DNA from 2 places in the Nonomuraea rubra genome. Region 2 is predicted to be linked to the other one. Evidence: riboswitches for the same ligand, from Rfam matches in the RefSeq annotation. Region 2 holds a riboswitch; the other holds the start of a gene.
What was found. Region 2 has a riboswitch for cobalamin ahead of HD593_RS16185 (ribonucleoside-diphosphate reductase subunit alpha). Riboswitches for the same ligand answer to the same signal wherever they lie in the genome.
Positions count from the first base shown of each region.

Region 1: it holds a riboswitch for cobalamin, as region 2 does, so the genes downstream of both, cobN (cobaltochelatase subunit CobN) here and HD593_RS16185 (ribonucleoside-diphosphate reductase subunit alpha) in region 2, are expected to answer to the same signal.

Region 1 covers NZ_JACHMI010000001.1:4,532,867-4,537,072, reverse strand. Annotated here, with positions in the region: gene cobN (cobaltochelatase subunit CobN) at 1-1,792, opposite strand, end outside; cobalamin riboswitch at 1,825-2,027, opposite strand; gene cobG (precorrin-3B synthase) at 2,044-3,336, shown strand; gene HD593_RS20685 (precorrin-8X methylmutase) at 3,474-4,124, shown strand; gene cobJ (precorrin-3B C(17)-methyltransferase) at 4,127-4,206, shown strand, end outside.
Region 2 covers NZ_JACHMI010000001.1:3,552,378-3,556,583, forward strand. Annotated here, with positions in the region: gene HD593_RS16175 (SAM-dependent methyltransferase) at 1-668, shown strand, start outside; gene HD593_RS16180 (Bug family tripartite tricarboxylate transporter substrate binding protein) at 766-1,902, shown strand; cobalamin riboswitch at 1,907-2,102, shown strand; gene HD593_RS16185 (ribonucleoside-diphosphate reductase subunit alpha) at 2,214-4,206, shown strand, end outside.

The sequences.
Region 1 (4,206 bases), 980 kb from region 2:
CCAGGAGCTGCTCCAGCCGCGCGATGTCCCCGTACGTGTCGGCCCTGGCCATCGGCGGCACCAGGTGGTCCACCAGCACGGCGTGCGCCCGCCGCTTGGCCTGGGTGCCCTCGCCGGGGTCGTTCACCAGGAACGGGTACACCAGCGGCAGGTCCCCGATGGCCGCGTCGGTGGCGCACGCGGCGGACATCCCCGCCGACTTGCCCGGCAGCCATTCCAGGTTGCCGTGCTTGCCCACGTGCACCATCGCGTGCGCGCCGAACTCGGCCGACAACCAGCGGTACGCGGCCAGGTAGTGGTGGCTGGGCGGCAGGTCGGGGTCGTGGTAGATGGCGATCGGGTTCTCGCCGAAGCCGCGGGGCGGCTGGACCATGACGACCAGGTTCCCGGCGCGCAGCGCGGCCAGCACGAGATCGCCGTCGTGCACGAACAGCTCGCCGGGCGGCGGCCCCCAGTGCCGCTCCATCGCGGCCCGCAGGTCCCCGGGCAGCGTGCGGTACCACTGCTCGTACGAGGCGGCGGAGATCCGTACCGGATTGCCCGCCAGGTGCTCTTCCGTCAGCCAGTCCTGGTCCTGGCCGCCGGCGGCGATCAGCGCGTGGATGAGCGCGTCGCCGTCCTGCTCGGCCACGCCGGGGAAGCCGTCGCCCAGGTCGTACCCTGCCTCGGCGAGCCTGGCGAGCAGCCGTACGGTGCTGGCCGGGGTGTCCAGGCCGACGGCGTTCCCGACGCGGGAGTGCTTGGTCGGGTACGCCGACAACATCACGACCAGGCGCCGCCCGGCGGGCGGGACGTGGCGCAGCAGCCCGTGCCGTACGGCGAGGCCGGCCACCCGGGCGGCCCGCTCGGGGTCGGCGGCGTAGACGGTCAGCCCGTCCTCGTCGATCTCCTTGAACGAGAACGGCACCGTGATGATCCGCCCGTCGAACTCGGGGATCGCCACCTGCGAGGCGGCGTCCAGCGGCGACAGGCCGTCGTCGTTCTCCTCCCACGCCTGCCTGCTGGTGGTCAGGCAGAGGCCCTGGAGGATCGGCACGTCGAGCGCGGCCAGCGCGCCCACGTCCCACGCCTCGTCGTCGCCGCCCGCGGCGGCCGTGGCGGGACGCGCGCCGCCCGCCGCCAGCACCGTCACGACCAGCACGTCCGCGGCCCGGAGTGCGTCGAGCAGTTCGGGCTCGGCGGTGCGCAGGGACGAGCAGAAGATCGGCATGGCCCGGCCGCCCGCGTCCTCGATCGCCGCGCAGAGCGCCTCCACGAACGCGGTGTTGCCCGCCAGGTGGTGCGCCCGGTAGTAGAGCACCCCCACCACGGGCTCGTACCCCGGGGTGCCGGGCCGGCCCGTTCTGGCCGCCCGCTCCAGCCTCCCCCAGGACGGCGTCCGCGCGGGCGGCGCGAACCCGTGGCCGGTCAGCAGCACGGTGTCCGACAGGAAGGCGTGCAGCTCGGCCAGGTTCGCCGGCCCGCCGTGGGCCAGGTACGCGTGCGCCTCGGCGCAGACGCCACCGCTCACCGTGGACAGCTCCATCAGCTCCGCGTCCGGCGCCTGCTCCCCGCCCAGCACCACCACGGGCCTCGGGCCGGCCAGCAGCGCGTCCAGCCCCTCCTCCCAGGCGCGCCGCCCGCCGAGCAGGCGCACCACGACCAGGTCCGCACCCTCCACCAGCGCGGGCAGGTCGCCGGCGGCCAGCCTGGCCGGATTGGCCAGCCGGTACGGGGCCGCGCTCGCGCGGGCGCTCAGCAGGTCGGTGTCCGATGTCGAGAGCAGCAGGACGGTACGGCTGTCGCCAGGCACGGCAGCATTCCTCCCTCGGGGTCCTCGCCCCGGTCGCGGGTGACACGACGGCAGGAGTCTCCTGGCTCCCGGATCAGCGCTCACCCCGGCCTTCCCACCCGTCGCCGGGCAGTGGCCTGCGGTGGGGTTCGCTCCCCGGTCACAGTGGCGGGACCGCGCCGGTTTCGCACCGGCTTCCTCCCATTGCCATCGCCTACCAGGAGACTACGGCACGACCGGCCTCCACCAGAACTGGCGTTACCATCCTCTTCGTGTCCATAGCCGACTTTTCCGGACGGATCCGTCCTGACGCCTGTCCGGGCGCGCTACAGGTACACGAGGCCGCGGACGGCCCGCTGGCCCGGGTCCGCCTGCCCGGCGGCGCGGCGTCCGCCGCCCAGCTCCATGCGCTCGCGGACGGCGCCGAGACGTTCGGCTCGGGCGTGATCGAGCTCACCTCGCGGGCGAACGTCCAGGTACGCGGCCTCCACTCCCCCGCCGCCTTCGCCGGGCACCTCGCCGCGGCCGGGCTGCTGCCGTCGGCCGAGCACGAACGTGTCCGCAACATCGTCGCCTCGCCGTTGAGCGGCCGGGGCGCCGGTGGGTCGCTGGACGCGCTCGCCCTGGCGGAGGCCCTGGACCGGGCGCTGTGCGGGCTGCCCCGGCTGGCGGGGCTGCCGGGGCGGTTCCTGTTCGCGGTGGATGACGGGTCGGGGGATGTGGCCGGGCTCGGGGCGGATGTGACGTACGCGGCCGGGATCTGCGGCAGGCCGCCCACTCGCGAGGAGGCCGGTGAAAGGCGGCTGTTGCTGGCGGGCCGGGACACCGGGTTGACCTGCGGTCCGGAGTCCGCTGTACCGCTCATGATCGCCGCCGCGGAGGCGTTCCTCGACCTGCGCCCGGACGGCGCTCCCCGCGCCTGGCGCATCCACGAGCTGGAGAACGGCCCGGCCCGCATCGCCGCCCACCTGACCGCCGACCCGGCCGCCCGCGCGCTCAAGTCCGCACCACCCGCCGCACCACCGTCCCCAGAACCGACCGCCGGCCCAGCCGCCGAACCAACACCCCAGGGACCGGCCCCCGGCCCAGCCGCTGAACCGACGGCCCAGGAGACGACCGGCGGGCGGCGGGCCGGGCGGCTGGTGCAGCGGGACGGGCGGGTGGCGCTGGAGGTACTGGTGCCGCTCGGCAGGCTGACGCCCGCCCAGGTCCGGGCCCTCGCCGACAGCGGCCCGGCCGTACGGTTCACCCCGTGGCGGACCGCCGTGTCGCTGGACCTCTCCCCCGCCGGGGCCGAACGTGCCGAGCGGGCACTCGCCGGCGCCGGCCTCATCACCGACCCGGCCTCCCCCTGGGCCGGCGTCACCGCCTGCACCGGCCGCCCCGGCTGCGCGAAGGCGCTGGCGGACGTGCAGGCGGACGCGCGGCGCTGGGTGGAGGGCCTGGACCGCGCCCCCGGAACGCCCGTCCACTGGGCCGGCTGCGAGCGGCGCTGCGGCCTGCCCCGCGGCCGGGTCGTCGAGCTGATCGCGACCGCCGACGGCTACCGGCGGCAACCCGAGTGAGGACCAGCACCGGCGGCAGCCCGAGCGAGAACCACCACCGGCGGCCGGCTCCCGAAAAGGACCACCGTCAACCGCCGCCCTCCAGAGACAACCCGAGCAGCGACCACAACCGGCAGCGGCCACCAGGCAAGGCGGCCATGACGACCCAGCCACCGAGAAGGGCACCCGTGACCGACTACCTCCGCGACGGCGCCGAGATCTACCGGCGCTCGTTCGCGACCATCCGCGCCGAGACCGACCTCACGGGCCTGCCGCCCGAGGTCGCCCAGGTGGCGGTGCGGATGATCCACGCCTGCGGCATGACCGACCTCGTCACCGACCTGGCCTGGTCCCCCGGCGTCGTGGTGCGGGCGCGCGAGGCGCTGCGCCGGGGCGCGCCCGTGTTGTGCGACGCCATGATGGTCGCCTCGGGCGTGACGAGGCGCAGGCTGCCCGCCGCCAACGAAGTGGTGTGCACGCTCCCCGACCCCCGCGTACCGGAGCTGGCGGAGAAGCTGGGCACCACGCGCAGCGCCGCCGCGCTGGAGTTGTGGCGCGACCGCCTCGACGGCGCGGTGGTGGCGATCGGGAACGCGCCGACCGCCCTGTTCCGGCTGCTGGAGCTGGTCGAGGAGGGCGCCGGACGGCCGGCGGCGGTGCTGGGCATCCCGGTGGGGTTCATCGGCGCGGCGGAGTCCAAGCAGGCGCTGGCCGCCAGTGGCCTGGAACACCTGGTGGTGCACGGTCGCCGCGGCGGCAGTGCGATGACGGCGGCGGCGGTCAACGCCGTCGCGAACGAGACGGAGTGATCATGGTGAAGGGACGCCTGTACGGGGTCGGGCTCGGCCCCGGTGACCCGGAGCTGGTCACGGTCAAGACCGCCAGGCTGAT
Region 2 (4,206 bases):
AGCTGATCCCGGAGGCGGTCCCGCTGGCCCGCGCGAACCGGGCCTTCCTCCAGCGTGCCGTACGTTATGTCGCCCGCGCCGGGGTCGACCAGTTCCTCGACCTCGGCAGCGGGCTGCCCACCCAGGGCAGCGCGCACGAGGTGGCGCCCGAGGCCAGGGTCGTCTACGTCGATCACGACCCCGTTGTCGCCGCACACGCCACGGCCCTGCTCCGGCACTCGCCGGGCAGGGCCCGTTTCGTCCAGGCCGACCTGCTCGATCCCGAGGACGTGCTGGCCAGGGCAGGGGAGTTCCTCGATCTCGACCGGCCGATCGCGGTGCTGCTGGTCTCGATCCTGCACTTCCTGCCGGACTCGGCGGGGCCGCAGCGGGCGGTGGCCGTGCTGCGCGAGCGCCTGGCGCCGGGCGGCTTCCTGGTGATCACGCACGCCACGACCCTGGGGGGTCTGGAGGACGAGGAGCGGGCCAGGGGGGTCTACCGGGGCTCGACGGCCGGTGGCGGGACCGACCGGTCGCCGGGGCAGATCCGCGCGTTCTTCGGGGGGTGGCCGCTGGAGCCGCCGGGGCTCGTCCAGGCCACGGACTGGCGGCCGGACCGGCCCAAGCTGGTGGGGGACTGGTCGCTGCCGTCGTCGCTGATGGCCGGGGTGGGAAAGAAAACCACTTAAGCCTGAAAATCACGAAAAATCGCCAAAAATGGCGGTTTTGAGCGTTGACCATGATCCCCGTGTAGAGCGTCGGGTAATGGGTTAATAACCTAGAGTAATGGGGGATTCGAGGGAGAAGTACATGCGCCGGCGGCGGTTCCTCGCCTGCGGGCTCGGCGCCGTCGCCTGCGTGGCCGGTTGCGGCACGGAGCGGGCGGGGAACGTGCTGCGTACCGGATTCTCGATCACCACGGCGGGGCGCCGCTGGGCCCCCGTGGGGAAGGCGTTCGCCGGCGCGGCCCGCTCGGCGGGCTTCGCGGCGGCCGTCAGCCACGCGATCAGCGGCACCCCGGCGACCGGCACCGGCCCGACCGGCGGCCCGACCAGCGGCGGCCCGGCAGGCAGCGGTCCGTCGGGTGGCGGTCCGTCGGGTGGCGGGCCGACGGGTGGCGGTCCGGCAGAGGGTGGTCCCACGGTCGGTGGAGGGCCGGTGGCGGGCACCGGTTTCGCGATCACGGTGAGCGGCCTGCCCGCGCTGGCCGCCGCCGAGCTGAACAACACCCAGAGCCTGCTCGACACCGCCACCCCGCTGGCCAGACTCAGCGGCCAGATCGAGGTCGTGGTCGTCCCCGAGCGCTCGCCCCTGCGGGACTTCGGCGACTTCGCCGCCCGGCTCCTGGCCAGCCCCCAGCAGACCCTGCTGGTGGGCGGGCCGCAGGGCGAGCCCGACCACCTGCTGTTCGGCCTGATCGCCAGGGCCATCGGCGCGGACGGCAGGCGGGTCGACTACTCCGGCTACCCCCGGCTGGGCGAGGCCGCCTCCGCGTTGCTCTCCGGCAAGGCGGTCGCCGCGGCGGGCCCGCTGGCCGACTGGCGCACCGCCATCGGCCGCGGCCGCGTCAGGGCGCTCGCGGTCTCCTCGGCCCGCCCCGTGCCCGACCTCGACGTGCCGACGCTGCTGGAGTGCGGCGTCCGGGTGGACTTCGCTGACTGGACGGCCGCGTTCGGGCCCGAGGACATGCCGGCGGAGAGCCGCGAGCAGGCCGTGCGCATGTGCGAGGAGGTGATCGGATCCAGCGCGTGGGAGGCGGCCTGCCTGGCCGCCGGCTGGATCCCGATCCCGCTCGCCGGCGACGACTTCGCCCGCTGGCTCGGCACCGAGATCGCCCGCACCCGCGCCGTGCTGCGGGACCTCGGCCTCCTCGACTCCACCAAAGCCACAACATGCTGGGGTAGTTGCGGGAACGGCCACTAGATGTAGGATCCTGCTCGTCGCTGGTTCGCCTCACAGGAGGCGGAGCAAAAGGGAACCCGGTGCGATTCCGGGGCTGCCCCGCAGCGGTGAGCGGGAACGACCGCCGTCATTCGCACTGGAGAGATCCGGGAAGCGGCGGCCAGTAGGTGCCATCGAGCGTGCCCGCGAGCCCGAAGACCTGCCAGCGGCATGCCGGGTGCTGCCCGGCGTGAAGTGTTCAGGGTCTCGAGGGTGGGCCGGAGCGCGACGCGGCATGCCGATGGCGTGCCGCCGTGCTCTCGCGTGCCCTCACGGGGATGAGGAGAGCGAACGTGACTCAGATCGTCGAGGTTGACCGCCGCCTGGCCATCGAGGAGGCCGCCGCGCGGGTGATCGCCGACCCGGCCAACTCGCGGGTCGCCGCCCGGCTGCTGGCCGAGGAGATCGCCGAGGAGGCCGCCGGGCACGGCGTGCGCTCGTTCTCCGAGTCGATCGCGGCCACCCACGCGGCCGGGCTGATCCAGGACGCGCTCGCCGCGTTCGTCGCCGCGCACGCCGCCGAGCTGGACGCGCTGATCTCGGACGAGGCCGACGACCGGTTCGAGTACTTCGGGCTGCGTACGGTCTACGACCGCTACCTGCTGCGCCACCCCGAGACCCGCGACGTGCTCGAACGGCCGCAGCACTTCTTCCTCCGCGTGGCCTGCGGGCTGTCGGAGACCGTCGCCGAGGCGGCCGAGCTGTACGGGCTCATGTCCACGCTGTCGTACCTGCCCAGCTCGCCCACCCTGTTCAACTCCGGCGCGCGCCGCCCGCAGCTGTCGTCCTGCTTCCTGCTCGACTCGCCGCGCGACGAGCTGGAGGGCATCTACGACAGGTACGGCCAGGTGGCGCGGCTGTCCAAGTACGCCGGGGGCATCGGCATCTCCTGGACCCGGGTGCGCTCGCGCGGCTCCCTCATCAGGGGCACGAACGGCCACTCCAACGGCATCGTGCCCTGGCTGCGCACGCTCGACTCGTCCGTGGCCGCGGTCAACCAGGGCGGGCGGCGCAAGGGCGCGGCCTGCGTCTACCTGGAGACCTGGCACGCCGACATCGAGGAGTTCCTGGAGCTGCGGGACAACACCGGCGAGGACGCCCGCCGTACGCACAACCTGAACCTGGCCAACTGGGTGCCCGACGAGTTCATGCGCCGGGTCGAGGCCGACGAGATGTGGTCGCTGTTCGACCCGAAGGAGACGCCCGACCTCACGGACCTGTACGGGGAGGCGTTCGAGGCGAGATACCGCGCCTACGAGGCCGAGGGACGATATGTCAGGCAGATCCCGGCGCGCACCCTGTACGGCCGCATGATGCGCACCCTCGCCCAGACCGGCAACGGCTGGATGACGTTCAAGGACGCCGCCAACCGCACCTCCAACCAGACCGCCCGCCCCGAGAACGTCATCCACCTGTCGAACCTGTGCACCGAGATCCTGGAGGTCACCAGCGACGGCGAGACCGCGGTCTGCAACCTCGGCTCGATCAACCTGGCCGCCCACCTGGTGGCGGGCGAGGTGGACTGGGAGCGGCTGCGCCGCACCGTGCGCACCGCCGTACGCTTCCTCGACCGCACCATCGACCTCGGCTTCTACCCGACGCCCGAGGCCGAGGCGGCCAACAAGCGCTGGCGGCCCATCGGGCTCGGGCTGATGGGGCTGGCCGACGTGTTCTTCGCGCTGCGGCTGCCGTTCGACTCGCCGCGGGCGCTGGAGCTGTCCACCAGGATCTCCGAGGAGATCGCGCTGGCCGCGTACGACACCTCGGCCGACCTCGCCACCGAGCGCGGCCGGCACCCGTCGTACGCCGACACCCGCGCGTCCGGCGGCGTCCTGCACCCCGACCACTACACCACCTCGTCCCCTCAGTGGGAGGCGCTGCGCGAGAAGATCGCCCGCACCGGCCTGCGCAACTCGCTCATGATCGCCATCGCGCCCACGGCCACGATCGCCTCCATCGCCGGCTGCTACGAGTGCATCGAGCCGCAGGTGTCCAACGTGTTCAAGCGCGAGACCCTGTCCGGCGAGTTCCTCCAGGTCAACCGGTACCTGGTGGCCGACCTGCAGGCCCGGGGGCTGTGGACGCAGCAGCTCCGCGACGACCTCAAGCGGGCCGACGGCTCGGTGCAGGCGCTGCCCGGCGTCCCCGACGACCTCAAGGTGCTCTACCGCACGGCCTGGGAGCTGCCGCAGAAGGCGCTCATCGACCTGGCCGCCGCGCGCCAGCCGTACATCGACCAGTCGCAGTCGCTCAACCTCTTCATGGCCAGCCCCACCATCGGCAAGC